Linked DNA regions of Cohnella herbarum. The protein of the gene in region 1 interacts with the protein of each later gene in a pairwise test. Links are inferred from orthologs where the notes say so. Each region holds a gene or a part of one and is shown on either strand. Other genes may lie near its edges. The genes, in order: nikR and rplL.

Region 1 (15,307 bases):
CTACGTCTGCTCGCCTTATACCCATTATGTCAGCTATGCCAAGCAAGAGCTGGACCTGTTAGGCAATCGTATGCTTATCGCTAGCCTAGGCGCGCTGCTATCCGGGATCGGGGTATTGCTGAAGCGGGCGAGCTTTAATCGCATCGTTCACGTTAACAACTGGCTGTTGTCGACCAACCTTTTCCCTGCTCTTGCCGAGGAACAATGGGAGGCCGCGTTGGACAAGCTTCTGGCGGCATTTCCCGATCATGCCATCGCATTCCGCTCGTTAAATCCGTCCCTGAACGCCCGGGAGCTTGATCGGTTAGGTTCAAGGAAATGCCGACTCGTCCCGAGTAGGCAGATCTATCTGCTACGGACCGATGATTCCAACTTCGGCAATGCCAAGTCGCGCTGGTTGCTTAAACGAGACGACGCGCTAGCCGACAAGCACGGGTATGAGAAAGTTGACGCTAGCGGGATGACCGACGAGGATGTCCCTCGCATCGCAGAGCTATATCGGATGCTCTATTTAGAGAAATATTCCTTCTACAATCCGCAGTTCTCTGAAAGATTGTTGGAGGAAGCGCTCCGAGAAGGGACGCTTGAATTATTCGGTTATCGCCGCAATGGCCGCCTCGATGCCGTGCTCGGCTTCTATGCGCGGAACGGCGCAATGACGACGCCTCTCTTCGGGTACGATACGTCTCTCCCGCAGGAGCTTGGCTTATATCGGATGTTGTCTTCGTTGCTGATCGAACTGGCTAGAGATCGCGGTCTATTGCTGCATGAAAGCTCCGGGGCGGCCCAATTCAAACGGAATAGAGGCGCCGTTGCCGAGATCGAATATACGGCGGTTCATATCCGTCATTTGCCGTTAAGCCGCCGCTGGTGCTGGTCCGCGCTCGAATGGCTTCTAGTTAGGATCGGCGTACCGTTACTACGCAAATACAAACTTTAGTCTATGGGTGAAGGAGGATCGAAGATGGCAGACGTAGAGAAAATAGCGCTAGTCACAGGCGCCTCCAGCGGTTTTGGTCTGCTGATCGCAGTCGCATTGGCGCAAAAAGGACTCCGGGTCGTCGCCACGATGCGCGATCCGGAACGGCAAGCGACATTGTTGCGGGAAGCCGAACAGTCCGGTGTTGGCGCGAGAATAGATGTCGTGAAGCTCGATGTCACGGATGCTACAACGATTGAGGAAGCCGTATCGCAAACGATAAGCAAGCACGGTAAAATAGACGTGTTGGTGAATAATGCCGGATTCGCCGCGGGAGGCTTCGTCGAAGAGGTACCGATGGAAGCTTGGCGAGCGCAGATGGAGACGAACTTCATGGGAGCCGTAGCCGTGACTCGCGCCGTTCTGCCCCTGATGCGCCGGCAAGCAGACGGCGCTATCATTCAAATCGGCAGCGTTAGCGGCAGGATCGGCTTACCCGGATACGGCGCTTATGCCGCATCCAAGTTCGCGGTCGAAGGCTTCTGCGAAAGTCTTCGCCATGAGGTTGCGCCATTTGGCATCCGAGTCTTTCTCGTGGAGCCAGGTGCTTATCGCACGCCGATCTGGAGTAAAGGCTTCGCAGGTATTCATTCGCAACCGAATTCACCGTATAAGCGGATGATGGATCCCGTGCTCGAATATGCCCGCAAAGCGGCTGAAACCTCTCCGGATCCTCAGGAGGTCGCGGATCTGGTGGCCCGTCTTGCCGTTGGCAAACGTTCCCGGCGCCTGCGCTATCCGATCGGTCGCGGCGCGCGGTTGCTTATTCTGGCAAGCAAACTGATTCCCTGGGGCTGGATCGAAGCAGCCGTCCGCAGGACTCTGGGCAAGTGATCGGCTTTGTTACGATTTCAACATAATCGTTATTCATGAATCCTCCATTATGGGATTAACTACTCACGGCTTGTTTACTTAGCTTAAGCGCATGTATCCCAACGGTGAAGAGCCACCCGAAATAGGACAAGATCAATAATCGTCCGAATAGACCGGCAAGAATGTCGGGGCCAAACTGTCCATCGTGAGGAATCTGAAACATAAAAGCAGCCATGGCAATCAAGGTAATACCAGCGGTAATAAACAATCGCTTGCGAATAGGCCTCCAAGCTTGGTTGCGAACCAAAGCAAAGCTGAGCAGAAGAGCAGCCACCGGGGTATAATCTAATGTTGCTCCGAGTACGTGCATTTTGCCGTTAAACGTAGCTTCATCTGGACTTGCGGTCATCGGGTCGGTAACGAAAATCGCCGCGAAGAACATGCCGACCGCGCTTATTCCAAGGATTACGAGTCCGATAAATCCAACAATCGTGCGGATTTGCGAGAAGATTGCCACGCAAGTGCTAATCAGACACATAGCCAGAACTCCGAATGCAAGATGCATCATCCAACCGAAGTCGCCAAGTGCGTATTCGCTAATAAAGCGCCACATCGGATCAAATTCCGGCTCCAATAGATGAAGACACCCTAGAAGAAGAACGAATAGAATCCCTAAGACGACGGACAGCAGGGCGGCATTGACGGCAATCGGAGATAAAGGTTTCAAGATGAATTTCGGTTCAACCATTACTTTCTTCCTCCAATTCCGTTACTCGGTAATCTGGCCGATTTCTTAGATCAGTCACTCAAATTCACCTCTTGTTTGGCCACGGGAATACGAAGAAAATCGACGATTATCGAAGCCAAGGATTCTGGCGCCATTACGACTGCCGAATGATCTTGTCCGGCGAGAAGCCGGTGCTCGGCTTGCGGCAATAGATCGGCAAGCGCTTTGGCCGCGTCATGGAACAACGGTTCGCTGTTCTCTCCGGTCATAATCGCAGTTGGTACGTTAACCTGCCACCGGTCAGTCGGGAGCGGATTACCGGATTGGGTATCGCCCATAATGCGGCCATCGTAAGCTAGCGTATGCGCCATACGCTCCATGTTCTTCCAGGATGGATCTGCTTTCATGTACTCGACAAACTCGGCGGGGATTCCGACGGCTGCGGTCATGAAATATTCGACGGCATCGCTTCTTCTGTCGGTTTCGATCAGTTCGTTCAGGCGACTAACGTAATCTGCCGGCACTGGCGAACGGCTATCATTAATAATAAACGGCGGTTCGTACAGAAATAGCTTAGTCACTTGCTCGCCCAACTTGCTCGCCGCATCAAGGGCTAACACGGCGCCGGACGAACTTCCGAACAAGTAGGCTTTACCTCCTGCGGCGGCAATAATGGCTTGGATGTCCTCGACTTCCCGTTCGGGCGCATATGTAGCGGCATCGGAGCTTTGACCGCGCCCGCGGCGATCGAAGTTGTAAACTGTAAAATGATTAGCAAGCTGATCGGCCAATTGTGCGGCATCCCTATGGTCGGCAGCAGCTGCCGCTACTAATATGATCGCTTGTCCATTTCCCTTTTTGTCATAGGCAATCTTTGTTCCATCTTTAGAAAATATCGTTTGCATAGTCGTACCTCCAGTAATTGTGTTCAAGTATTGTTCAAGGCGACTAAAGGCATCCGTAAACCCTTCAACCATCCCCATAGCTTCGGCATTGTCCAAGTCTTGAACATTCGCGAACCGCGTAACGATGCGGAGTCTAGTTCCGTTGCTGACCTCTTTAAATGAAACGGTCGTTAACATGTCGCTGTTCTCTACGATATTCCAGTCCTTGTCGGCGAAAGAGTCGGTGTAGACAAGTTCGGATGGTTCGTTGACTTCGTGATAGACGGCTCTGCAGAAAGCCTCTTCCCCGTTTCCGTCGTCCGATATCAGACTATAGCGCCAGAGCCCGCCAGGTCTAACATCCATTTCGTGCACGGTAGCGGTCCATGATCGAGGTCCCCACCAACGCGCGATATGTTCCGGTCGAGTCCAGCCTTCCCATGCAAGATTAGGATGCAAGGCAACGATTCTTTCGACTGTGAGTTCTCTTAGTTTCCTGTCCTTGCTCACTTTAGTTCGACTGTTCAAATCGATCCATCCTCTCTTTAATAAAAGCTGTTCATCGCTGTCAAGGCTTCTCCTTCTTGGAATAGTCGAGCATATAATCCTCGAAATTGTCGAGACGTTCTTCCCACAAGCGGCTGAACGAATCGAACCAAGCATCGAGATCCTGAAACGGCTGAGCTTCAAGGCTATATATTCGCTGTTGTGCTTTGGTACGCGATCGTACCAACCCTGCCTCGCTCAATATTCGCAAATGGCGCGACACTTGCGGTTGTCCGAGGTTAAGCGCCTGAACGATTTCGCTTACCGAACGAGGCGCTTGTTTGAGAAGCTCTACGATGTTAAAACGGTTTGGCTCTGAGATCGTAAATAGATTTTGTTGCAATAGGGTTATGTTCATATCCATAATATACACCTAAGTGTATATACATGTCAACGTATATAAAATTTTTATTTTAGATTGCAAAAATAAAAGGAAATGCGCCGTGGCATTCCCTTTTACATGCAACATATTAAAAATGAGCGTTTACCAGAAGGATATCCGCCTATCGCAAATTCGTTCGACTAATTGCTGGTCATGGCTGATTACAAGAAGTCCAAGGTTTCGAGCTTTGGCCGCTTCGAGCACGGCATGCCAGATTTGCGCTTGCGTGATCGCATCGAGCATCGTGGTCATCTCGTCGGCAATGAGGAAACGAGCGTTCCCGCCCAAAGCCCTCGCGATGCATATTCGCTGCAACTCTCCGCCGGATAATTCACTAGGCGTTCGCTGCAACCAGCTTTCCTGAATACCCAACGCATCCATGAATGCCGGATCGGGTATTCCTCCCTCATCTAAAACACGGCTCATACGCCACCGCGGGTTGACCGCTCGTTCCGGATGCTGAAACACCAATTGAACCGGATGATAGCCACTTCTCGGCAAAGCCTGTCCATTCAGGGCAATCACACCTTCCACAGGCAATTGATGCCCTGCAAGGACTTGCCCTAACGTCGTTTTGCCGCATCCGCTTGGTCCGACAAGACCTACGATCTCGCCGGAATGAACGGTCACATCCAGATTCCGGAACAACCAATCGTTCCCGTCGTATCGGAAGCCGAGATTCTTCCCCTCAAGAAGCATGGATACACCTCGCCGACCCGCCTCGAACTTCGCGCATCTCCGGTCGCGACTCCGTACAAGCGTCCGTAACCCGAGCGCAACGCGGGGCGAACAGACAACCCGAAGGCAAATGATCGGGTCTAGGCTGAGCGCCCGGAATCGGAACGAATGCATTTTGCGGCAACGCCTGCCATAATGCTTTGCTGTAGGGATGCCGAAGCCGTTCGCCATCTCCCGCGAAGTCCGCCGCTAGCGCGGTTTCCACTGTCGTTCCTGCATAAAAAACGGCAATGCGGTCTGCAATACGCAGCGCCGCCTCGATATCGTGCGTGATGAACAATACGGCACAGCCGTTATCCGCCAATTCTCTAAACGTGTTAAGAGCTTCCGTTACGTCGTCCGGGTGCATGCCCGGCGTCGGTTCGTCCGCTATGATCAGTCGGGCACCGCTGATCGCGGCCGTGGAAACCAACACTCGACGCGCCATACCGCCCGACAATTGAAACGGAAACATTCGCTCTACGTTGTCGTTAAGCCGATACCGCTTAAAGATAGCTCGCTGCGCGGACGCCCGATCCTCTCCGACGGCAGTCGTCCTTACCTGCGCCCCGACTCTCATAAGCGGATCCAGATAGTTCACCGACTGCGGCACCAGCGCGATTTCTTTACCCCGAAGAGATAACGCTCTATCCTGATCCAATATTCGGCCATCGAAGTGGATCGTCCCGGACATTGTGGCATTATCCGGTAGAATTCCCATAATCGCGTGCGCAAGCAGGCTCTTGCCCGATCCGCTTGAACCGAATACGGCGACGATCTCGCCGGCATTCACAGATAAATGCAAATCGGTGATCGTCTGAACGATTTGTTGCCGTAGGCCACCCGTGTATTGCATAAAAGATACGGAAAGCTTATCGACCTTTAATAGAGCCACCCTGCATCCCCCCGCTTAATCTTTAGGCTTACTATTAATCGTTCGCATGACGCGGATCGATTAATGTCCGCAATCTGTCCCCGAGGCGATCGAACATACGAACCACAACGAGAAGGCCTAACCCCGGAAATACGGCCAGCCACCACATGCCGGTTGATAAATAACGCATCGCTTCCGATAAAATAATGCCGATTGCAGGCTGATGCGGGGACAAGCCAAGTCCTAGAAACGTAATCGAGGCTTCATGCAATATCGCATGAGGAAATAGCAGCAACACCCCGATCAGCAGTTGGGGGACAAGATGCGGCATTAGATGCCTGGTCGCGATCCACCAACTCGATTTTCCAAGTCTCTTCGATACTTTAATGAATTCAGCGGATCGCAATTGCAGCACTTCGGCTCGAATAATTCGCGACAAGCTTGGCCAATGCGTAAGCGCAACGCCAATAATGACGCCTCTAACACCGCCTCCGCTAACGAAGGCAATAAGAATAAGAGTTACGAGATGCGGCACGCTCAGGAACAGATCGATAAGCCAGGAAAAGAAACGATCCGCGGTTTTTCCAAGCAAGGCGGCCGCAAGTCCGACGGCGGTCGCGATGAATGCGCTGCAAACGGCAGCGAGCATTCCCACACCTATGCTAAGCGTAAGACCTTTAACTGTACGAGCGAACATATCTCTGCCGAGCCAATCCGTCCCAAAAAGATGGGATAACGACGGCTGTAAGTTACGATTCCCAAGATTCGTAGTTAACCGGTTATCCCCCATCACCATCGCGCTCGATACAATGAGGATCAAAAATCCCACAATGGCTACTACCGTATACAACGCTCTTTTCCGCCGATTAATCCGAAGAGAAGGTTTCAATTGAACACCCGAATAAACCCCGCGTGCCATTAAACCACCCTACCTTTCCGGACGCGCGGATCAATTGCCCGATAGAGTAGATCGGCGATCGTGTTCCCCGTAAAAACGAATATCGTGCTGAACAAAACAAGCCCCATGAGTAGAGGCACATCCCCTCTCAGACCCGCTTCTACCGTCGCCTGTCCAAGTCCCGGGTAGGAGAACACTTGCTCCGCTAGAACAGCGCCTCCGAATAGCTCGCTGAACGACGCGAACTGTAGCGTGATCGCAGGAAGGGCGATGTTGCGCAAACCATGCCTTCGAATAAGTCCAAACCCTCGCTCGCCTCTCGCTCTCGCGAACAACACGTAATCGCTCGACATGACTTCCAGCAACTTCTGGCGCGTATGCAGAGCTATCGGAGCAATCCCCACAATACTGAGCGTCATGGCAGGCAATAGAATATGCCGTACGCGGTCAACCAAAGTGACTTGATCCGCAAGCACCCCTGCCGGTACGCCCAACCCGACCGGGAACCATCCGAGCCACACCGCGAAAACCATCAACAGCAGCAACCCTAACCAAAACGTCGGAGTAGAAGCCAGCGTATAGCAATACCATTGGATCAACCTGTCTATCCAAGTGTTTTTTTTCATTGCCGCAACTACGCCAGCCGTAAATCCGACCAAGCCGGAAATTAACCAGGCAACGGCCATTAACGCGATAGAGTTTATGAACCTTTCGCTTATCACTTGGTCTACCGGCTCACGGAAGATCATCGAAGTTCCTAAGTCTCCATGCAGAAGCGCATTGACCCATCTCATGAATTGCTCCGGCGGGGATTTGTCCAGTCCCCAGTATTCCGAGATGAACAAGCGTTGCTCAGGTCCTACCCGCATCATGTCCGAACCGATGAAAGCTTGTACCGGATCAATAGGAGAGATGCTGATCAGCGTGAACGAAAGGATGCTGACGGCTGCGAGAAGCGTAGCTAGCCGGATCAGCTTCAAGCCGAAAAACAGGCTTAGATTTCGCAGCATGTCCGCTCCCCCTTGTCGTTTATTCGTCCCATTTCCATTGCTCGATGTTATCCGCGATCGGCCATCCATGGCCGTGCGGTTGGATACGTTGCTTGCCGATGTTCAGCTTATCCTTTACCAAATACAGGTGGTCGATGTTGACGAGCCACGCCCATGGCGCGTCTCCAAGACCGCTCAGCCCCGTCTTGCCGTCCCATTGGGATTTCTTCCAATATCCCATTGCTTCCTCTTCATTAGTTGCGCGCAATGCTTTACTCATCCAGTCGTCAACGACTGGATTGCTATAGTAACCGGCATTGTAGTATTCCATTCCTCGATAGGAGCTGCTATACAGATTGTACATCTCGAGCGGATCATGGCTTCCCCACCCGAATAGAACAGCATCGGCGTGCATTCTTTTCCCGATGTCGTCCCAGCTTTTCCCTTCCACTTTGATACGGATGCCTGCCGGAAGAACCATGTCCGCAGCCGCTAAGGCCAGAGACTGTCTCAACACGTCGCTAGAGGGATAGATCATAGAAAATTCGGCTTTCAAAGCCCCTTTCTCCACGATCCCGTCTCCGTCCGCGTCTTTCCACCCTGCGTCGTTCAATATTTTTTTCGCTTCGTCGATGTCGGCATCCTTCAACACCGTTTGATCGTTCCACCATGGAAGCTCATCGTTAGCCGAGTAAGCCGGGGTGCCATAACCTTCGAGAATTCCTTCTACCAATGCCTTTCGATCGATGGCCGTATTTACGGCTTTACGGATGGCAATATCGGCGGTCACGTCATTCCCGATCGGGTTACCGTCGTCGGTTTGACCGCCTGAAGGTACATATGGAAATTGGATGCCACGGTTGTCTACCGTCTTGATATCTTCAAGCCGCATACCAGGCACAGTCTGCTTACTGTAAGCCGACGGAATATAAGCCACGTCCGCCTTCCCGGCTTTGGCCGCCGCAAAAGCCGCATCCTCGCTTAGAAACAAGAAAGTAAGCTTCCGGAAAAACGGTTTGGCTCCGTAATAGTCGGGATTCGCTTCAACGATGACTTGCTGACCTTTGTCCCATTGCACGAACTTATACGGCCCGGAACCAATCGGATGCTCGGCGTAATTTTCTCCGTATGCATGCTTCGGCACGATCCCGGTAGAAACCAGATGAGTGATGAAGGTGGAATCCGGCTCCTTCAACGTAAAGATAACCGTATCATCCCCGCTCGCTTCCATACTTTGCAAATTCGTCAGATCGATAGCGGAACCGTTGTTTGCCGCCGTATCGAAAGTAAATATAACATCTTCGGCCGTAAGCGGAGTCCCATCGGAAAATTTCACGTTCGGCCTCAGCTTGACCGTCCACTGAGTTCCGTCTTTGTTCACCTCGTATTCGTCCGCCAAGTCGTTTACGATCTTCAATTCGTCATCGCGCTTGAGCAGCGTGCTCTGGAACAACGGTGAACCATAACGGCCCCACCCTGTCGTCGGGTCGAACCCTGATTCCGGCTCGGAGCTTATAGCCAATATTAATTCGTCTTTGTTCGGTTTGTCGCTTTCCCGGTTGTCCGCGGCACACCCCGCGAGCAAGAGGCTACAGAGCATAATGATTAATAAAATGACAATCGATGCTTTTTTCTCCATGGCTTCTCCACCCACTCTCCCTATACTCCCTCATATGTAACACGATTTCTTAACATTGTAACACACTTTTACGTCAGGAAATATACCATAACCCTAACTAGGAAGTTAACTATTTCTGTTTTTACACAAAAAAAACGACCAACCCTATCAGCAGGGGGTCGTTTTTATGCCATTACGGATGAACATGAGCATGAGGTGCCGTGTCCTGTTCATCCGCATAGGTCACGGACAGCTCGGCGTAATTTACGCCTTTTTGGACTTGAATCCGCTGATGAAGCGCACGAAGTCCGGACAGCTTGCCTCGAACGACGATCACTTCCAAGCACTGCGAATGATTCAAATGAACATGCATAGTCGAAATAATATGATGATGAAATTGATGTTGCGCCTCGGTTAAGAAGTTCGGCAGGTCTTGGATATGATGATCGTACACCAACACGATCGTACCGGCGACGATCTCATCCGCGCGAAGCTGCTCTGGATCGAGTATCGCTTTCCTGGCCAAATCCCGAATAGCTTCAGATCGATTCGTATACCCTTGCCCCGCGATGTATCGATCAAACTGCTCGATCAGCGCTTCGGGAAACGAGACTCCGAACCGAATCAATTCTTCCTTTTCAGACATGTTATCACCCAGTCCGCTTTCAATTTCCTAAATTGTATCACAGGCTTTACGCATTGGAAATGAAAGCGAGCCGTAACTCTTCTATTATTCCGACTTATGTTTCGCCTTCACTAGAAACTCGGAATCCTTCGAGATTTTTCGACCGATATATCTAGGCCAAGTTGCCGGATAAGCGCGGAAATGAGCATTCGAAAATGATCCCTTCCAAGCATATATCCCTGCCGAGTCGAATAAATTGGGATGCTAACGTAAATTACGAGGGGGGATCTCATTGCCCTTTGTCAACCGATTTTTCTTGAACGACAACGGTGCTATCACTTACACCGGAAACACACTAGGACTTAGCCGTTCGAATACCGTGGCCGTGCCGGGAACGGTGGATAGCATCGGCGCATTCGTAACGACTGACACCACAATGACCTTCGGAGCTTATCCCGCAGGAACGACAAGTTCCTTCGATCTGAACAGCGCAACCGCCGTACTCCAAATACCGGCGGGAAGTACCGTCTTGTACGCGGAATTAATCTGGGGCGGGACGTACATCAACAACGGGGTGGATAACAGCGCTTTTATTAACGATGACGTGCAATTTACGACGCCAATGGCTACGTTTTCGGTTTCTCCCGATACGGACACCGCATTCCAGGTCCTTCTTTCGAACTCGCCTCCCTTCCCGCCTGCTTTCGCCTACGTACGATCGGCCGATGTAACCTCGCTTGTTCAGGCAGGCGGTGCGGGAAGTTACACGACCGGTAGCGTTGTAGGAACGATCGTCGTCCCCGATCCGACTTCCAATCATGCCGGTTGGACTTTAGCGGTCGTATACCACAATGCCTCCTTACCGCTTCGCAACTTGTCGATCAGGGTCGGGGCGGACGTCATCCAATCTACATCCGGGCCGGTGACCACAGTCGTCAACGGATTCGCTACTCCTTTCGCAGGTGCGTTAAACGGAAGGGCGCTTATTAGCGCTCAAGAAGGGGATGCCAATAAGACTGGCGATCAAGCCTTATTCGGTCCTACGCTTGCAACCTTAACGACGCTGTCCGGACCCAATAACTTTGTAGACAACTTTTTCGCTTCGCAAATTAACCAAGACGACGGAACATTGGATACGTCGGGAACTTTCGGACTCCGTAATCAGATCAATGGAGAACCCGGTACTAATATTATCGGAGGACGCCAGGGCTGGGATATTACGAACGTCGACGTCAGCTCGACTTTGTTGAATGCGCAAACCGATGCGGTATTCCAGCTAGAGACCAACGGGGATGGTTACCTTGTGAACAGTATCGGCTTACAGTTCGATATAGCCACTCCTATTCTAAGCATCGTAAAATCCACTCCCACCATCAGCGCGGTTGTCGGAGATGTCGTTACTTATTCGGTTACGATCAAAAATACGGGAATTGTGGATGCGACGAATGCCGTATTTACGGATAATATCGATCCGGAGGCCACTTTCGTCACCGGCAGCGTTACGGTGAACGGCTCTCCGGTGATGAATGTGGATCCCGCAACGGGTGTGCCGTTAGGAACGGTTTCACCAAATCAGACCATAGTCGTAACTTTTCAATACACGGTGGCAAGCTTACCGAACGACGGCGAGATTACAGACCAGTCATTCGTCGCATTCGACTTCGTCCCGACTCCCGGAAGCCCTGTCATCTCTACGTTCTTGCCATCCAATATCATCAATATACCGATCTTCCAGCCCAACGTAATCGTTCAGAAATCCGGATCGCCCAGCCCGGTTCTGCTTGGTAACGTGGTGACTTATGTCGTCAACGTCATGAATGCAGGCGATTTACCGATTACAGCGGTATTAACAGATCCTTTGCCCCTCGGTTCGAGCTTAGTGGCTAATAGCGTTACGGTAAACGGAGTTAGTATAATAGGCGTCAGTCCTGTCGTAGGCATCCCGCTAGGTACGCTCTCCGTTGGAATGTCATCCGTCGTAACGTTTCAAGTTCATGTCGATGCCGTTCCTCCGGGCGGGAACTTAATTAACCAATCTACGGTCGACTTTACGTTCACTCCTCCCGGTCACCTTCCGATCCAAGGTTCTATGCTCTCTAATCAAGTGATAATACCGGTTCTTAATCCAATTTTTATGCCGATCGTAAACGTCGTAAAATCATCGAACGAGACCGAGGCTATCGTAGGCGAGACGATTACGTACAGGATTACCGTAACGAATAACAGCGTATTGCCGATCCAAAACACGTTATTAACGGATTCGATCGGACCCGGCGCCGCATTCGTTCCCGGCAGCGTTCAGATCAACAACATTCCGGATCTAAATGCTAATCCGGAGACGGGAATCGTGTTGGGCATTTTAGACGTTGGCGTATCCGTCATCGTTACTTTCCAGTATACGATCGTATCGCTCCCCACTCCTCCATTCATCGTGAACACGGCCAATATCGCCTTCAATTTTCAGAATTCGCATTTTAACCAACCCTCTAATCCAGTAACTGTCGAAGTGCTACAGCCGGTTATAACACTTCTTAAACGGGCAGGCTTGGATTCCGTCAGCGTCGGTCAAACTCTCAATTATTCGGTTACCGTTACGAACACCGGAAACATCGCGGCGAATACTACCGTTAGGGATCCATTGAACGCTTACAGCAGCTTCGTCCCAGGTACCGTAAGAATCGATGGCGTGTTGAATTTTACCGATTCTCCCCTGACCGGCATCCCGATCGGTTCCGTCTTACCGGGGCAATCGATCGTCGTCTCATACGACGTCTTAATAACGGCAGTACCTCCGACACAGTTTTATTTGAATCAAGCTAGCGCGACTTTCACTTTCCAATCTCCCGGCGGTCAGATCGGAAACGGCAATACCGTCTCCAACGTGGTGGAAGTTCGCAATGTTTCATTTCATCTCGTAGTCGTCAAATCGGTTTCGAATAGTATGGCTCTAGTCGGAGATCGAGTGACTTATGCTGTATCCGTATCGAATACCGGCAATACGAGTGCCACGGACGCAGTGCTCGTCGATCTTACGAGCCCCGGGACCCAATTTGTCCCCGGCAGCGCGACCGTTAACGGCGCACCCGTGACCGGAGACGTAACGCAAGGCTTGCCGCTAGGCACGATTGCCCCCGGTCAAAGCGTCTTCGTCACGTTCCAAGCAGACATTATATTTATCCCTCAACCAACCGGTAACATCATCGATTCGGCTTTAGTCAGCTTTACCGAGGCTGGCGTGCCGAGTGCCGCGGTTTCCGAGCCGGTGACCGTGAACGTAACACAACCGATCGTATCTGCGCAGAAGTCAGCTAGAGAACCGTTCGTATTCGTGGGAGATCTGGTTCATTATCAGACGAACGTGCAGAATATCGGGAGTTTCAACGCTTTGGCCACATGGTTCGATCTGCTTCCGGAAGGTTCCGTGTTCGTAGCTAACAGCTTAACGTTAAGTGGAATCCCGGATCCTGGCGTTAATATGCTGACGGGCGCCTTATTAGGTACGATTGAAGCGAACAGAAACAACATGATTACATTTTTATTGAGAGTCGTATCCTATCCACCGACAGGCGTCTTATTTAATCAAGGTAGAATCGTTCTTGATTTCGTTTTACCGAACGGTCGACCCTTCCAGGAATTCGTAGAGACGAATCCGGTGACGGTGCCCGTATTGGCTTTGCCGACGCTTGTCAAATCGGCCGGAGTCACCGAAGCGCAAGTCGGAAGCAGCTTTTACTATACGATCATTGCTACGAATCCGAATGTAACGCCGATCGAAAATGTCCAACTAACCGATATACTCCCGTCGGGGCTCTCCTTCATCCCGAATAGCGTTAAAATAAACGGAGCGACGGCAGCTGGGTTTTCTCCTTTAACGGGTATTCCGCTTGGCACTATCCCGCCTAAAGGAACAGCGGAAGTTCGCTTTCAAGTAAACGTCGATTTCGAACCAGAGTTTCAATCAACCGTCAATACCGCTCAGATTACATTCCAATTCGTACTGCCTAACGGGCAAAGATTTCCGCGAACGGTCATTTCCAACCCCGTCATTGTCGCGATCTCCGAAGAAGAAGAATGATAAATGATTGGATCATTCGCTATAAGTGGGATCGTGGCTGGTTACCGCAACGCGCGGCTCCCTAAGCGTGATTCTGCGCATAGTGTAGCGTTGCATGGCGTTGTGACCACCTCGCGCCGCCATTCCCAAGAAATAACCCGGCTGAGCCGGGCTATTTCTCGTTTTGCGGCCTTTCCCCACGCTCTAACCCGGCTCAGCCGGGCTAGGCTAGGCGGATCATCCAACTAAATGTGCTGCAAACCGCTAACAGCGGTCTAATTGGTCCGATTCCGAGGAATGCGTGCTGTAAATTCACTTGCCCCCTATTCAATCACGCACTATAATCAACTGAAAACGTCTAACTTAGTCGGATTGGAGAAATGAAGTTTGTTTTTATCTATTGTTCTATTCGTTATCGCGGGACTGGCCGAAATCGGCGGAGGTTACTTGGTTTGGCTCTGGCTGCGAGAGTCCAAGTCTTACTGGTACGGTATAGTCGGAAGTCTTATTCTGATCGCATACGGGGTTATCCCGACGTTACAGAACTTCCCGTCGTTTGGACGAGTCTATGCAGCTTACGGGGGTATTTTCGTCGTTCTCGCCGTTCTTTGGGGATGGCTCGTCGATAAGAAGGCACCGGATATGTACGACTGGATCGGAGCGTTCGTGTGTATCGTTGGAGTTTCCATCATGTTATGGGCGCCCAGAAGTTGAAGTTAAAAAGAAGAAGCCCTTAACAGGCTCCTTCTTCCGACGGTGGTTGATTGTTGAGTCTCAGACATCACACTTCGCGACAATGGAATCACTTGGGTAAATCCTGTGTTCAGAGATACTCTGCAGCACAACCCCTCGCTTCCTAGGCTAAGTGATTAGATAAGTTCCCCCTGCAGTCCTTGCACCAATTGGCCCAATGGAACCACGCCTCTCTTACACCGTCCTTATTATTTTGCGATAGGAAGCCTAAAATTATTCACGCGGCCTATAGCTTGTCCTTTGATGCCGGTAACCAGCAATTAAAAGTCGTTCCCTCGCCTAGTTGACTCTTTACGCTTATATCGCCGCCCATCAAATGAATGAAACGTTGACTGATCGCAAGCCCTAGTCCCGTTCCCCCGTATTTGCGCGTAGTCGAAGAATCCGCTTGCGTAAAGGGTTGAAAAAGCTTGCCGATTTGATCGGGAGACATGCCGATTCCCGTATC
Region 2 (15,465 bases), 2.8 Mb from region 1 along the record:
TTCTTTAACCTCGCCGGTTTCCTTATTAAGCAACCGAACTTTAACACGAAGCGGAGCCGCATAGGTTACGTCGCGTTCTTTCGATTCGTCAACGGAATACTTCGGTTCGCCCAAGCTGTAGTCGATAAACTCCAACACGAGATTACCGGTGAAATCCGAAATTGGCGAAATATCCTGGAAAATCTCACGCAAACCCTCGTCCAAAAACTTCTGGTACGATTGCTGCTGGATTTCGATCAGGTTCGGAACGTCCAACACTTCATTAATGCGGGCGTAGCTGCGCCGTGAACGGCGGCCATACTGAACAAGATGTCCTGCCAACTTAACCTCACCCCTTAAGTCTGCTTCAACACATAAATAAAGAAAAGCCCTTATGCGCCGGTTGGCGGCACAATGGCAACTCATACTGCCTTTACCCCAAAACAAACCCATTATACGTCGAGCAACGTGAATTTATTCCTGGGAAAGGATCAGAGTTTACAGGTCTATTGTGTTGAAGACAATTAGCCCATCCTAATACTGACATTTCTTAATAATACCACAGCGAAAATGTCAAGTCAAATATTTTTCATTTTTTACTTGCGCATACAGCGATATAGCCTGAAGCCCTTATCCTTGCCGACTTCCGCGACTTCATCCTCGCCGTAAATTTCTTCAAGCTTAGCCCTTGCGGAAGGAGCTCCCTGTTTGTTCTGGATGACGACCCATATCGTTCCGCCTGGATTGAGATGATTCCAAGATTCAACGAACAGTTGATGCACGACGGCTTTCCCCGCCCGAATTGGCGGATTAGACAAAATCACGTCGAACGTCTCGCCATTAACCGCCGAGAACAAATCGCTCTGAGCGAAGGAAACGTTATGTATCCCGTTCGCTTGCGCGTTCAGTTCAGCCAGTTCAACGGCACGTTCGTTAATATCGATCATCTTGACATGTCCTTGCGGCGCAAGGCGGGCGGCAATCAACCCGATCGGACCATACCCGCAGCCGATATCCAACACTTGGGCATCGCGCGGAATTTCCATGCTCTCGATAAGCACCCGACTGCCATAATCCACCCCGTCCCGCGAAAACACGCCAGCATCCGACGTTAACCGAAGGTTAAAGCCTCGCAACTCCGACTCGAAAGCCTTTCGGTTGCTTGCGGACTGAGGTTTATTCGAGTAGTAATGATCGTTCACTTGGATCCTCCATCATTACGGCATAGAACTTCTCGATGCTAATAAGCCGACTTTGAGCTTCCTCATTAAGCATGATCAAATTTCGACATGAACAAACCCCTCGAAGAAAATCTTCAAGGGGTTTGATGATCTGCTTCTTACTTAACTTCTACTTTAGCGCCAGCTTCTTCAAGCTTGCCTTTAACAGCGTCAGCTTCTTCTTTGGCTACTTTTTCTTTGATAGCTTTTGGAGCGTTGTCTACGAGATCTTTTGCTTCTTTCAAGCCAAGGCCCGTGATTTCGCGAACGGCTTTGATAACGTTGATTTTCGAAGCGCCAGCTTCAACAAGAATAACGTCGAACTCGGATTGCTCTTCAACTTCAGCAACCGCAACCGCGCCGCCAGCAGCAACCGGAGCTGCAGCAGTAACACCGAATTCTTCTTCGATTGCTTTAACCAGGTCGTTCAATTCAAGAACAGTCATCGCTTTGATGGCTTCTAAGATTTGCTCTTTGCTCATTTGAATATCCTCCATTATTTGAGATCATATGATCTTCTTATTTTGATAGATTCTAACCTTATGCGCTTGCTTCGTTCTTCTCCGAAACCGCTTTGACGGCGAGTGCGAAGTTGCGAACCGGTGCTTGGAGAACGCTAAGCAACATGGACAGCAAACCTTCGCGGGAAGGAAGATCCGCAAGTGCCTTCACTTGAGCCGCATCGTAGAAACGTCCGTCTACGATACCGCCTTTGATTTTCAATGCGTCGTTCTTCTTCGCGAAATCGCTCAGAATTTTAGCTGGAGCTACCGCATCGGTACCGAACGCAACAGCAGTCGGTCCTGTAAGAACGGCATCAAGTTCGCTAAGCTCAGCGCTTGCAGCGGCACGGCTTACCAAAGAGTTTTTCAACACTTGGAATTCAACGCCGGCCTCACGCAATTGCTTACGAAGCAAAGTGACTTGAGCTACGTTAAGTCCGCGGTAATCCGCTACTACCGTGCTCGTGCTCTCGCGCAGTTTCGTTGCGATCGAATCCACTTCTTGCTGTTTCGCTTGAATGATTTTTGCATTTGCCATTGTGTACACCTCCTAAGTCTTGGCATTACCGTATTATCGTCTTCCAACGAGTCAGAGGCATAAGAAATGCCCCCGCAGACTTCGCGGAGGCATGACGTGATCTCGCTCTTATGATCAAAATGCGACGCACTTTGCATAAAAGAAAAACTCTATCCACACACCTCGGTAGGAAATTAAGCTCACGCGAAAGTTCATTCGCGCTGCACCTACGGTCTACGGTATCCATATTCGATTATCAACTTGACCAGCTTACCATGGAAGGCAAGCCATTGTCAAAGTCAGTTCTTACCGTTTTTCGGCTTCCCGCAGTTGACTACAGTCGGTATCCCGCTGCGTTAACGCGCGCGCCTGGTCCCATCGTCGAGGAAATCGAGACGTTCTTCAGGTATACGCCTTTGGAAGACGCCGGTTTAGCGCGGTTCAGCGCGTCCATCAGTGCTTTCAAGTTTTCGTCGAGCTTCGCGGAGTCGAACGATACTTTACCGATCGGAGCGTGAATTTGTCCGGCTTTGTCCAGACGGTATTCGATTTTACCGGCTTTGATCTCGGCGATGGCTTTTGCAACGTCGTTCGTTACAGTGCCCGCTTTAGGGTTAGGCATCAAACCTTTACCCCCGAGAATACGGCCCAATTTACCTACTTCGCTCATCATGTCCGGAGTAGCGACGCAGACGTCGAACTCGAACCATCCTTGTTGGATTTTAGCGATGAGGTCAGCATCGCCTACGTAATCCGCGCCGGCTGCTTCAGCTTCTTTCAGCTTGTCACCTTTTGCGAATACGAGGACGCGTTGCGTTTTGCCGGTGCCGTGAGGCAGAACGACTACGCCGCGCACTGCTTGATCTTGTTTTCTCGGATCAACGCCGAGACGGACAGCCGCTTCGACGGTTTCGTCGAATTTGGCCGTTGCCGCTTTCTTCACGAGCTCGATTGCTTCCAACGATTCGTAGGTTGCATCGCGGTCGATCAGCTTAGCGGACGCTACATATTTCTTACCTTGTTTAGCCAAGTTGTTTTCCTCCTTTTGTGGTTTTAACGGTTTGTTTCAATCCGCCCTCCCGAGTCGGGAACGGCAAGATTTCTCCTCCCACTTACGCGTCCATGCGGACGCGTGGAACCGCTAGATCAAGCGATTAGTCTTCGATAACGACGCCCATGCTGCGGGCTGTTCCTTCGACCATACGCATAGCCGCTTCAACGGATGCCGCGTTCAGATCTTGCATTTTTTGCTCTGCAATATCGCGAACTTTAGCACGTTTAACAGTAGCTACTTTTTTCTTGTTCGGCTCGCCGGAACCTTTTTGGATTCCTGCAGCTACGCGGAGCAATACCGCTGCCGGTGGCGTTTTTGTTTCGAACGTAAAGGAGCGATCCTCGAATACGGAAATGACGACCGGAATAACCAAGCCGGCTTGATCCGCGGTGCGAGCATTGAACTCTTTACAGAATTGCATGATGTTAACGCCAGCTTGACCTAGTGCAGGACCGATTGGCGGCGCAGGGTTAGCTTTACCCGCGTTAACTTGCAACTTTACCAATTTGATGACTTTTTTTGCCATTGTTGCACACCTCCCTGACCCGTAATGCGGTTTAACGGGACTCTCGTCCCTCCCGCTCGTTCAAGAAACCCAAAATACACGAAATTTCTTATATTTTTTCCACTTGAGTGAAATCCAACTCAACCGGGGTTTCCCTGCCAAACATGTTGACATGTACCTTAAGCTTGCTCTTGTCGACGAGAATTTCTTCTACGGAACCGACGAAGTTAGCGAAAGGACCGACTTTGACCCGTACGTTTTCCTTGAGTTCGAAATCGATGACCGGCTTAGGCTCTTCCATTCCCATATGTTTTAGAATTCCTTCTACTTCATCGGGAAGCAATGCCGTCGGCTTCGATCCGGACCCCGTGGAGCCTACAAACCCGGTAACGCCCGGAGTATTGCGAACCACGTACCAAGAATCGTCCGTTTGGATCATCTCGACAAGAACGTATCCCGGATATACTTTACGCATAACCGTCTTTTTCTTACCGTCCTTGTTGACGATCTCTTCTTCCATAGGAACAAGCACCCGGAAGATTTTGTCTTGCATACCCATAGATTCCACGCGTTTTTCCAGGTTAGCCTTGACCTTGTTCTCATAACCCGAATACGTGTGCACTACGTACCATCTTTTCTCCATGGAAAAGCCACCTTTGGTTCCTGCGTCAGATGATGAGATCGACGAGGGATGAAATACCGATGTCCAAAGCCCAGAAGTAGATCGTTACCAACAGCACAGTCACTATTACGATGATCGTGTAGCTGACGAGTTCTTTCCGGTTGGGCCAACGGACTTTCTTCAATTCGTTCCAGCTGTCAGCAAAAAACGAAAAAAAGGACCCAAAGTTTTGTTTCATCTTGGCCAGGAAAGTCACGTTCATACCTCCTAGGAGTTAACGCGTTTCGCGATGAGGATGATGTTCATTGCAAAATTTGCAGAACTTCTTCAACTCGATGCGATCGGCGTGTGTCCGTTTGTTCTTGCTTGACGTGTAATTCCGTTGCTTGCAATTCGTACAAGCTAGTGTGATGATCACGCGCATCCCTTCCACCTCCCGGGATCATAACTTCATAAAAATACAACCATTCAGCGGAAACCCCAACTTGGCGAACCAAGGCCGAGTTCGGAACCGGAATTGATGACGAGTCATCAAGACAACAATTCCTGGTGTTTCGCCGATGATTCAGAGCCAGCGCATAAGAAACCACGTTAAGGTTACTAAAATAATTTATCACAGGGGGTAATCGATGTCAACGAAAAGTCGCCAGGCCCCCTCTGGTACTATTCTTCCATTTCTGCGCAAGGTTTAATCAGTACCGTTGCATTTAATCTCTTTTACTGGTTTATTAGCCTTTATAGAGACGCCAAGACTACCTCCCGCCATGCGGCAACGAAACCGGACAACCCTTATGAACGTAAATAAAAGCAGCTCCATTAAGGCTGCTCTTGTGGTCGAATTGATGGGTTATGAAATCCGATAATTGCTAGGTTCCCAGGTCGCGCACTTCCAAATAACGCTCCAGCTTTCGTTTCACCCGTTGCAAGGCATTATCGATCGACTTTACGTGACGGTCCAAGTCGACCGCGATCTCTTGATAAGACCGACCATCCAGATACAGCATCAGAACTTTGCGCTCCAAGTCGCTTAGAATCTCGGACATCTTATCTTCGAGTCCGTAAAATTCCTCTTGGTTAATGATCATTTCCTCGGGATCGCAAACTCTCGAACCGCAGATAACATCGAGGAGCGTCCTATCGGAATCCTCGTCGTAAATAGGTTTATCCAAGGAGACGTACGAATTAAGGGGGATATGTTTCTGACGGGTGGCGGTTTTGATCGCGGTGATGATCTGGCGGGTGATGCACAACTCGGCGAAAGCTTTGAACGAAGCCAACTTGTCGCCTTTGAAGTCGCGAATCGCTTTATAGAGGCCGATCATCCCTTCTTGTACGATATCTTCCCGCTCCGCGCCTATTAGAAAGTAAGAGCGCGCCTTAGCACGCACGAAATTCCGATATTTGTGAATGAGGTACTCCAACGCTTCGCTGTCGCCCAGTCGCACGAATTCCACGATGTCCTCGTCGGCCTTGAAGTCGTACTCTCGTGTTGCCAGCCTCTCCAAGTCGACGCTCATGAACATTCCTCCGGTCTGCATTGGCGTACTGGAACTTCTTACTGGAACCTCTGACTCTACCAAACTATTAACAATATACTTGAAAAAGTGCATAGCGTCAATGGATTGGCCGTTTATCGCCGTTCGGCGACCGTGGTAAATTTGTAAATAAAAGTAATGACTCTGCTAACTATCGCCTAAGCCGCGTCTCATTCGTTCCAATCTGCGTTGGATGTTTTCGGGCAGTACGCCGTCCAACGGATTTTTCTTAATCTGGGAATCCTTCCGAATGGCGGCTTGTATTTCGGTCCTGCTCTGCCGCACTTCCAGTCTCAGCTCGCGCGCCGAAACCCGCAAAGCACCCAAACCGAAAGCCACGTGCTGCTCGACTTGATCGGATGTCGCGACATAGATATTACGCCGAACGGACGTCCATTCCCCTACCAAACGCTCGATGCATTCGTCGGCCGTTTCCCTTTCACGCGTATACACGACCCGCATTTTCTTGCGATGACGGTATTCCGCTCCGGCGCCCGGCACGCGGAACGCATCGAAGACGACGATCACGACGAGTCCCGCATAGCTCTGGTAATCCGACAGCATCTCCAAGAGTTGGTCGCGCGCGTCTTCCAGCTTCTCGTTCTTAAGAACGGCCAGCTCAGGCCAAGCGCCGATCATGTTGTAGCCATCCACGAGGAGGATGTCCTCGCGTTGGAACATGCGTTTCTCAGGCATGATCGGATGCCGGACTGGACGGGGTAACGCCTCTCTTCTTCTGAGCTTCCGCGCGCTGTCTCACGACTTCGTACAGGATGACTCCCGCGGCGACCGACGCGTTCAATGAATTAATTTGACCGGCCATCGGAAGCGAAAGGATGAAATCGCATCTTTCCTTGACGAGTCGGGATAATCCCTGACCCTCGTTGCCGATCACGATCGCGAGCGGTCCGGTCAGGTTCGTCTCGTAGAAGCCCTCCGAGGCGCCGACATCCGCTCCCGCGATCCACAAACCGGCTTCTTTCAGCTTCTCCATCGTTTGTACTAAGTTAGCCACGCGCGCAACGGGAACGTATTCTACGGCGCCCGCCGAAGTTTTGGCCACCACCGCGGTTAATCCCGCGCTCCGGCGCTTCGGCACGATAACGCCATGCACTCCCGTGCAGTCGGCTGTCCGCAATACAGAGCCGAGATTGTGCGGATCTTCCACTTCGTCGAGCAACACGATCAGTGGCGCTTCCCCGCGTTCCTTGGCGCGAGCCAATAACTCGTCCACTTCCGCGTAAGCGACCGCGGCCGCTTGGGCGACGACTCCTTGATGCTGCATATCCGGCACTAATCGATCGAGCTTGCTCTTGTCTACTTGCTGAACGACGATGCCGCGCGCTTTGGCTTCCTCCATGATCGGCTGGATGAGGTGCCGTTGGGCTTGGTTGGACATGAAGATCTTATTGATCGACCGCCCCGCCTTCATCGCCTCCAACACGGGATGCTTGCCAGCTAAATATTCGTCGTCACCCTTCAAGGCGCTTTCCTCGACCCACTGCTCATTATCCTGTGTCGATTCCTTATTCGCCGGCGCTGCGGCATAACGCTTATCCTTCTCCTTGCGTCCGCCGCCGGCGGAATTCCATCCGCCCTTGCGCTCGCCTTGACCGGACGGCCTTGCGCCGCCGCCTGCTTGACGGTTCCCCGAAGCTTTCGGATATTGATTGCTCATTGTCATCTTCCTTTATCGTTTATTGCGTACCGTCTATAGCGATTGAGATTCGAACGCTAATTCCACGAGCTGTTCCAGGCGATCCTTCGCCCCATGATAGTACAGATGCCCGACAAGACACTCCAATGCGGTTGCATGGCGATAATCCGCGGGATCCGCGTTCTTCGGCGGCTGTCCGGATTTCGTATTGCGGCCTCTGCGGACGATGTCCGCCTCCTCTTCCGTAAGCAACGGCATCCATCTTTGCAATAGCTTGGCTTGCGCTGCCGCGGATACGTATGTCGTTGCCGCGCGGTGAAGTTCATGAGGCTTACGGCTAGAGCAAGCAATGAGTTTCTGTCTGATATAGATCTCGAATACGGCATCTCCGATGTAGGCCAGCACTACGGGCGAGAGCAAGTGCGGCGGCACGTCGGCAGGGACCACCGGCGCAATGACGGGAGCTAAAGGCCGACTTACCCGCTCCGTCATTTGCGCCGCCAACGAATGCCTTGCGGCGTATCTTCCAGTAGAATTCCCCGCTCCGCCAATAAATCGCGGATCTCGTCCGCGCGGGCGAAATTACGGTTCGCCCGAGCCGTCGTCCGCTCGGCGATTAAGGCGTCGACCTCTTCGTCCAGTAAGCCCGCTTCCTCGCTCTCCGGCAACAAACCGAGAATGCCGTTCATCTCGCCGATTTGCGACAAAATAAATAGCAAATCCGTTTCGCTTACGACTTCCCTTTGCAAATACGCGTTGACTTCGGATACGAGGCCGAACCATGCCGTGATCGCGTCCGGCGTGCTGAAGTCGTCCTGCATGCGGGAATGAAACTCTTCGTTAAGCTGCTTCAACCGAGCTATTAAGATTTCGTCGCTTGCCAAGGAAAGATTGCCTTTGGCGACGGAAGAGAGTCTATGCTTCGCGTTATCCCGGCAATTGGTCAAGCGTTCGATGCTGTTGGCCGCTTGGCGAATCGTCTCGTCGCTGAAGTTAAGCGGACTGCGGTAATGGGTCGCCAACATCAAATATCGAATCGCGTATTTGCTCGTCATCTTGAGAAGTTGTCTAACGTTGATTCCATTGCCGAGAGATTTGGACATTTTCTCGTTATTGATGTTCACGAAGCCATTATGCATCCAGTACTTGGACAACGGCTGTCCGGTCAAAGATTCGGATTGGGCGATTTCGCACTCATGGTGGGGGAATTGCAGATCATGCCCGCCCCCGTGAATGTCCAGCGTATCCCCCGCGTATTTGCGCACCATCGCGGAGCACTCGATGTGCCAGCCCGGACGGCCTTCGCCCCATGGACTCGGCCAGTGGATCTCCCCTGGTTTCGCGGCTTTCCACAGCACGAAATCCTGAGGGTTTTCCTTCCTTTCGTCCACGTCGATCCGGATTCCGTATTGTAGTTCGTCGAGATTTTTATGGGATAGCTTGCCGTAATCCGGAAAAGAGCTCGTGCGGAAGTACACGTCCCCGGCGCTCTCGTAAGCGGCCCCTTGATCGACTAAACCTTGGATGAAATCCACGATTTCGACGATCGTTTCCGTTACCCGCGGCGCAACGGTAGGCGGAATCGCGCCTAACGCCTCCCTGTCCTCCTTGAATGCCGCAATGAATTTCTCGGCCAATTCGGGTACCGTGATTCCCAGTTCGGCGGCTTTCCGGATCATTTTGTCGTCGACGTCCGTGTAATTCACGATGTAGTTGACTTCCAAGCCGATCGCTTCCAGATACCGGCGTACGACATCGAAGAAAATGACCGGACGCGCGTTGCCGATATGGATGTAGTCGTATACGGTCGGCCCGCATACGTACATGTTCACTTTCCCAGGCTCGCGCGGGACGAACGTTTGAGGTTCCCTTGTCATGCTATCGTATATTTTGAGGTTCACGTTGCTTTAGCTCCTTTTATGATCGAATGCCGATACGTTTACGGGCTCTTTGGTTTCCGCCGATTCCTCGGATTCGATAGGTTTAATGTTCCCTTTTGCGCTCTCGGCTTTCAGACGTTCGACTTCCGACTTCAGCTCATTGATTTCTTTCTGCATGAACCGGAAGGTTTCGATGAGCGGGTCGGGGAGGTTCGTATGATCCAGGCGATCGCCGATTTTCTTCCCGTCTCGTTTCACGATTCTGCCGGGGATGCCGACGACCGTGCTATGGGGCGGGACTTCGCGAAGAACGACGGAATTCGCCCCGATATTAGAGTGATCTCCGACCGTGAACGATCCAAGCACTTTCGCGCCGGAAGCGATAACGACCCGGTTGCCGATCGTAGGGTGTCGTTTGCCTTTTTCTTTCCCCGTTCCTCCCAGCGTAACCCCTTGGTAAATGACGACCTCGTCACCGATCTCGCACGTTTCTCCTATGACCACTCCCATGCCGTGGTCTATAAACAGTTTACTGCCGATCCGTGCTCCGGGGTGAATTTCGATTCCCGTAAAAAATCGGCTGATCTGCGAGATCATGCGGGCAACGGAATACCACCGACGGCGGAAAAAGAAATGCGCGAAGCGATGAGCCCAAATCGCGTGTAACCCCGCATAAGTAAAAACCACCTCAAACCAGCTTCGGGCCGCAGGATCATTTTCGAATACCGCATCGATATCCGATTTGACAGTCCGCCACATCCCCATTTCCGTTCCCCCCTCGTGCTTCTGTCTATAATATTGATGCATTGCGACTCCGCCCGGCCAAGCGCGACGCATGTAAATCTGCTTCGGCACCTAGCTAAGATCTTGTTGCGCTCGTTCTGCCCAATTTCTCGAAATAACTGGATATGTACAGTTATTTCCGCCGAGAACATCGCAATTAGGTTAAATAAATGGATTTCTACAGTTATTCTGCAGGTTCCAAGGAGGCAGCCCTGCCGCGCGGCCCGCGGAAATAAAAAAAGCCCCTGCAGCTTATCGCTGCAGAGACGTCATGACGTGGTCCCACTCTGCTTGAGCTTGACTCCCGAAAGAACCCCGCTCCTCATTGGATCGATAACGAGATCCCCCCGGCACCGCTCACCCGGTTCAAGCCAAGGAGTATGCGATAAGATCATCGCAGTACTGTCGGTTGTCCGATCAGCGGCACAGCTCCCAGGCGCATTTCGGTTTCGCGCGAATGGGCGGCTCCCAGCCTAGACCGCCTTCTCTGGACATTCGTCTAACAAAACGTACTTTCCTGTTCGTCGCACATTTTCGATATGCTCCAAGTATATCCCAACCCTACGCGGGTGACAAGAGACATTGCCCTGCCCTTGCGCAGCGCCTAGGTTTATCCCCGGGTGGCCAGCTGATGCCGGAGACGCTTAAGCACTTGATCGCGTCCTAGAAGCCAGATGGTGCCGTTCAAGTCCGGTCCGTGCGTCTGTCCGGTAAGCGCTACGCGAATCGGCATGAACAACCCTTTGCCTTTAACGCCGGTAGCCGTCTGAACGCCTTTGATCAAGCTCTTCATGTTCTCGATCGTGAAGCCCGCTTCGCCCGCTTCTTCCAATCCCGCGAGGAAAGAAGCCAATACGGCCGGAACCGTCTCTTCAGCCAACACGGCCGTCGCCTCGTCGTTGAACTCAAGCGACTCTTGGAAAAAGAGATCCGACAACGACACGATCTCCGCGCCGAAACGCAGATGGTCGCGGAACAAAGTCACCAACGCGGTTGCCCACTCCAGCTCTTGCGCGTTCGGCTCCGCCGGAAGACGGCCCGACGACTTCAAGTGGGGCAGGCATAGCTCGATGACGCGTTCCGGTTCGGCTTGCTTCAGATAATGCTGGTTTAGCCAGCTAAGCTTCGCGGTATCGAACACCGCCGGACTTTTGGATAACCGGCTCGCGTTGAAGATTTCGATCAGTTGCTCGCGACCGTATACTTCCTCTTCGCCTTCCGGAGACCAGCCGAGCAGCGTAATGAAGTTAAACAACGCCTCGGGCAAATAACCGAGTTCGTCGTACTGTTGGATGAATTGCACGATGGACTCGTCGCGTTTGGACAGCTTCTTGCGTTGATCGTTCACGATCAGCGTCATATGTCCGAATTCGGGCGGAGCCCAATCGAACGCTTCATAGATCATGAGCTGTCGCGGCGTGTTCGTGATATGGTCTTCCCCGCGCAGCACGTGGGAAATCTCCATCAGATGGTCATCGACGGCTACGGCATAGTTATACGTAGGTATCCCGTCTTTCTTCACGATAACGAAATCTCCGAAATCGTCGGAGCGGAAAGAGATTTCGCCCTTCACCGTATCGTTAAACGTGTATACGCGATCCGCGGGAACGGTAAAACGAACGCTCGGAACCCGGCCTTCCGCCGCGAGTTTTGCCCGTTCCTCCGCGTTAAGATGACGGCATTTACCGGAATATTTCGGAGTTTCGCCGCGTGCGGATTGCTCCTCGCGTTCCCGCTCCAGCTCCTCCTCGTTGCAATAACAAGGATAAGCAAGCTGACGATCCAGCAATTGCTGCGTGTGCGAGCTATAGATATCCAATCGTTCAGTTTGTCGATAAGGGCCGTACTCCCCAGGGCGGTCTACGCTTTCGTCCCAGTCGACGCCAAGCCATTTCAGATAAGTGAGCTGGCTCTCTTCTCCCCCGGCTACATTGCGTTTAACGTCCGTGTCTTCGATCCGAATGATAAAGTCGCCGCCGTGGTGGCGTGCGAATAAATAGTTGAAAATAGCGGTTCGTGCGTTGCCGATATGCAGATGGCCCGTAGGGCTTGGCGCATAACGTACGCGGACTTTCGTCGACATATTTCTTCCTCCTTAGTAACTCAGCAACTCTGCAACTCTGTAACTCTGTAGCTCTGTAGCTCTGTAGCTATTACCGCGTCTTAACCGCGAACCAATAGAACGACCGCCTGCGAAGCGATACCTTCTCCGCGTCCTGGGAATCCCAGACGCTCGGTCGTGGTCGCCTTGACGTTAACCTGGGACTCCTCGCACTCCAGCACCCGCGCGATGACCGAAACCATCGCAGGGATGTAAGGCGCCATTTTAGGCGCTTGGGCGATGATCGTCGCATCCGCGTTGCCTATCTTGTAGCCGCGTTCCTTAGCTAGCCCCCACACGCGCTCCAGCAGCACCACGCTGTCGGCATCCTTGAATGCCGGATCGGTATCGGGAAAGTGCTTGCCGATATCTCCGAGAGCGAGTGCGCCGAGAATCGCATCGCTGATCGTATGTAACAGCACATCCGCGTCGGAATGCCCCAATAGCCCTTTCTCGTAAGGGATGGTAACGCCTCCGATAATGCAAGGCCGTCCCTCCACCAGTTGATGTACGTCGAATCCTTGTCCTACTCTAATCAATTCGGTTCCCCCTTCTCTTTACGTCTTGCCAACAGCAACTCCGCGATCGGCAGATCCTCGGGCGTCGTAATCTTCAAGTTCGCGTAATCCCCTTCGACAATCGCGACCTTGCGTCCCAGCCGTTCAAGAAGCATGGCGTCGTCCGTTGCTATCGCCCCCTCCTCTTGCGCTTGCCGGTGCGCCTGCATCAGCTCCGTACGCAAAAAAGCCTGAGGAGTTTGCACGCTCCACAGCGTTCTCCGTTCCGGCGTCGCAACGATAAATCCGTTGCCGTCCGAAACCTTGATCGTATCTTTAACCGGAACGGCGATCGCGGATGAGCCATGCTCTTCCGCCGCCCTGCAGCAAGCTTCGATCTGCGCCGAGGTAATCAGCGGTCTTGCCGCGTCATGCACGAGCACGCCTTCCGTATCCAATGCGGTTAACCCGGCATATACGCTATCCTGCCGCTCGGCCCCGCCAGGTATAATGAGCTTTACCTTGCCGAATCCTTCGTTCCCGATAATCTCGGCCGCTTTCTTCTGCTCGCCGGACGTAACGACCAAGACGATCGACTTCACGGAATCGCTTCGTTCGAAAGCCTCGAGCGTATGTGCCAGCACCGCGCGTCCCGCCAGCTTCAGGTAGGGCTTGTTATCCGCGGCTCCCATGCGAGTGCCGCGCCCCGCCGCTACCACGACAGCTCCCCATTCCATTGAACGTATTCCCCTTATGAGCGCAACGTAGGTTGGCATGATTACAAACGAAAGACGGGACACTAGAGCGCGTCCCGCCCGTAATTCTATTATCATACCTTGTTAGAGCGCTTTTTCCAATAGCTTCGGCTTGGCGAAGATCATCCGGCCCGCGGACGTCTGAAGGACGCTCGTGACGAGTACTTCCATCGTCGTTCCGATGAATTCCCTTCCGCCTTCGACCACGATCATCGTACCGTCGTCCAGATAAGCCACGCCTTGGCCGTGCTCCTTGCCGTCCTTGATCACCTGCACGACGATTTCTTCGCCCGGAAGAACGACCGGCTTCACCGCGTTGGCCAAGTCATTGATATTAAGTACGGATACGCCTTGCAGCTCGCACACCTTGTTCAGGTTGAAATCGTTCGTGACCACTTTGCCCTGCATCGCCTTGGCGAGCTTAACGAGCTTGCTGTCGACTTCCCCGGGTTCTTCGTTCGCATCTTCGTATATAAGTACCCTGACGTCTAATTCCTTCTGAATTTTATTAAGGATATCCAATCCCCTCCGTCCCCGATTGCGCTTAAGCAAGTCGGAAGAATCCGCGATATGCTGAAGCTCCTCCAGTACGAATTCAGGTATGACCAACGTCCCTTCGATAAAACCCGTCTTGCAAATGTCCGCGATCCGACCGTCGATGATCACGCTCGTATCCAGTATTTTATGTTCCTCGAATCTAGGCCCGTCTTTACGAGGCGCCTCCGACGTCGGACGCGTACGGATCCAATCGCCGAATTCGTCCTTCTTCTGCGTACCGATCCGCAGTCCCGCATATCCGAGCGCAAGCGCCGTTCCCGCCGCCAATACTTGTCCCACATACGGAATATCCGTCACATAAGGATACAGAAATGAAGAAAGTGCGAGTCCGAAAGTGAGGCCGACTACGCCGGACAATAACTCCGACATGGGATAACTGGATAACTTATCGATTCCCCGTTGCAAAGAACGGGATAACGGAGCAGCGATAGAGGTCGCAAGCAAAAATCCGGCAAAACCTCCTACCACCATGCTGAAGGTTCCTCCCGCGCCGGTTGTCGCTCCAAGCATCGCTCCCATCCATGGCGACTCCGAAGACGATTGCCAATTCGTCATTTGTTGACCTAACAATGCGCCTATGAGTAGACCGATGGTTTGGATTATTCTTTTCATAATCATAAAATCACTCCCTTTCTTGAAATGAGTCGGAAATATCTTTACTAGTATGTTCCATTTTTTCGAATGCAAACCTCATTCCCGCCCGCTTCTTAAAGTTTCTTCAGATTACTAAGTTCTTTTGAAATATCGCAGCCCTTGATCTATAATGAGAAGGAAAAGTAAATTAAAGGTAACCGAGGTGGAACGGATGAGCGCACCTACGCTCCAGGAATTCCAGAGTCAGGTGTCGGAATTGTTACTCCGTCATCGCAGTCTGCTCGATGTCGTCACGAAGTACAGTCAATCCAATGCATCCGTCAACCGCGCCGTATCCAAATCGATAACCGAGTGCGGGTGTATCGCCTTAAACGCCAGAAACCAAGGATTTTCCGAGGAGATGCCGCTCGATCAGGCGCATCGCCAATCCAAGTCCCACATGGAAGGCGCTTTATGCGAGCAATGCCGCGAAGTCATTCGCAACGAAATGGGTAAAAATCTTTTCTACATGTCCGCCATGTGCAATTTGCTAGAGATCAGCCTGGAAGAAGTCGTCGCCAAGGAAGCTGATAAATGCTCTACGTTGGGCTGGTTTAACTTAACTTAATAACGCAAGTTCACGACAAAGAAGCAGCCCCGCCGATCGGAAGGCTGCTTCTTTGCTGTGCTATGGGGCAAACTTACTTCTCCCGCTTAACGATGATC

What was found.
Region 2: the proteins of nikR (region 1) and rplL interact in binary tests that used the Escherichia coli proteins (3 or more experiments, as listed by UniProt). The link is inferred for Cohnella herbarum from one-to-one orthologs.

The regions. Positions count from the first base shown.
Region 1 is NZ_CP051680.1:1,678,402-1,693,708, forward strand. Bases 8,348-11,079 are described here. They hold nikR (nickel-responsive transcriptional regulator NikR), read right to left. Parts: upstream 10,074-11,079; coding sequence 9,621-10,073; downstream 8,348-9,620. Other genes in these bases: HH215_RS07400 (ABC transporter substrate-binding protein), read right to left, coding at 8,348-9,448; HH215_RS07410 (DUF11 domain-containing protein), read left to right, coding at 10,345-11,079. In the rest of the region: HH215_RS07350 (GNAT family N-acetyltransferase), read left to right, coding at 1-940; HH215_RS07355 (SDR family oxidoreductase), read left to right, coding at 965-1,813; HH215_RS07360 (DUF998 domain-containing protein), read right to left, coding at 1,869-2,540; HH215_RS36320 (alpha/beta fold hydrolase), read right to left, coding at 2,591-3,931; HH215_RS07375 (ArsR/SmtB family transcription factor), read right to left, coding at 3,972-4,307; HH215_RS07380 (ABC transporter ATP-binding protein), read right to left, coding at 4,434-5,030; HH215_RS07385 (ABC transporter ATP-binding protein), read right to left, coding at 5,020-5,943; HH215_RS07390 (ABC transporter permease), read right to left, coding at 5,978-6,841; HH215_RS07395 (ABC transporter permease), read right to left, coding at 6,841-7,830; more of HH215_RS07400, read right to left, coding at 7,850-8,347; more of HH215_RS07410, read left to right, coding at 11,080-14,127; HH215_RS07415 (YnfA family protein), read left to right, coding at 14,494-14,820. UniProt on the Escherichia coli protein: Transcriptional repressor of the nikABCDE operon. Is active in the presence of excessive concentrations of intracellular nickel.
Region 2 is NZ_CP051680.1:4,513,139-4,528,603, forward strand. The notes cover bases 1-2,890. They hold rplL (50S ribosomal protein L7/L12), read right to left. Parts: upstream 1,682-2,890; coding sequence 1,319-1,681; downstream 1-1,318. Other genes in these bases: rpoB (DNA-directed RNA polymerase subunit beta), read right to left, coding at 1-321; HH215_RS19250 (class I SAM-dependent methyltransferase), read right to left, coding at 576-1,181; rplJ (50S ribosomal protein L10), read right to left, coding at 1,740-2,240; rplA (50S ribosomal protein L1), read right to left, coding at 2,554-2,890. Outside these bases: more of rplA, read right to left, coding at 2,891-3,249; rplK (50S ribosomal protein L11), read right to left, coding at 3,374-3,799; transcription termination/antitermination protein NusG, read right to left, coding at 3,888-4,421; preprotein translocase subunit SecE, read right to left, coding at 4,447-4,656; rpmG (50S ribosomal protein L33), read right to left, coding at 4,675-4,824; RNA polymerase sporulation sigma factor SigH, read right to left, coding at 5,267-5,917; HH215_RS19295 (NYN domain-containing protein), read right to left, coding at 6,083-6,616; 23S rRNA (guanosine(2251)-2'-O)-methyltransferase RlmB, read right to left, coding at 6,624-7,418; HH215_RS19305 (Mini-ribonuclease 3), read right to left, coding at 7,647-8,084; cysS (cysteine--tRNA ligase), read right to left, coding at 8,081-9,493; cysE (serine O-acetyltransferase), read right to left, coding at 9,500-10,231; gltX (glutamate--tRNA ligase), read right to left, coding at 10,866-12,338; ispF (2-C-methyl-D-erythritol 2,4-cyclodiphosphate synthase), read right to left, coding at 12,419-12,895; ispD (2-C-methyl-D-erythritol 4-phosphate cytidylyltransferase), read right to left, coding at 12,892-13,590; HH215_RS19335 (PIN/TRAM domain-containing protein), read right to left, coding at 13,693-14,778; and more genes. UniProt on the Escherichia coli protein: The binding site for several of the GTPase factors involved in protein synthesis (IF-2, EF-Tu, EF-G and RF3). Is thus essential for accurate translation.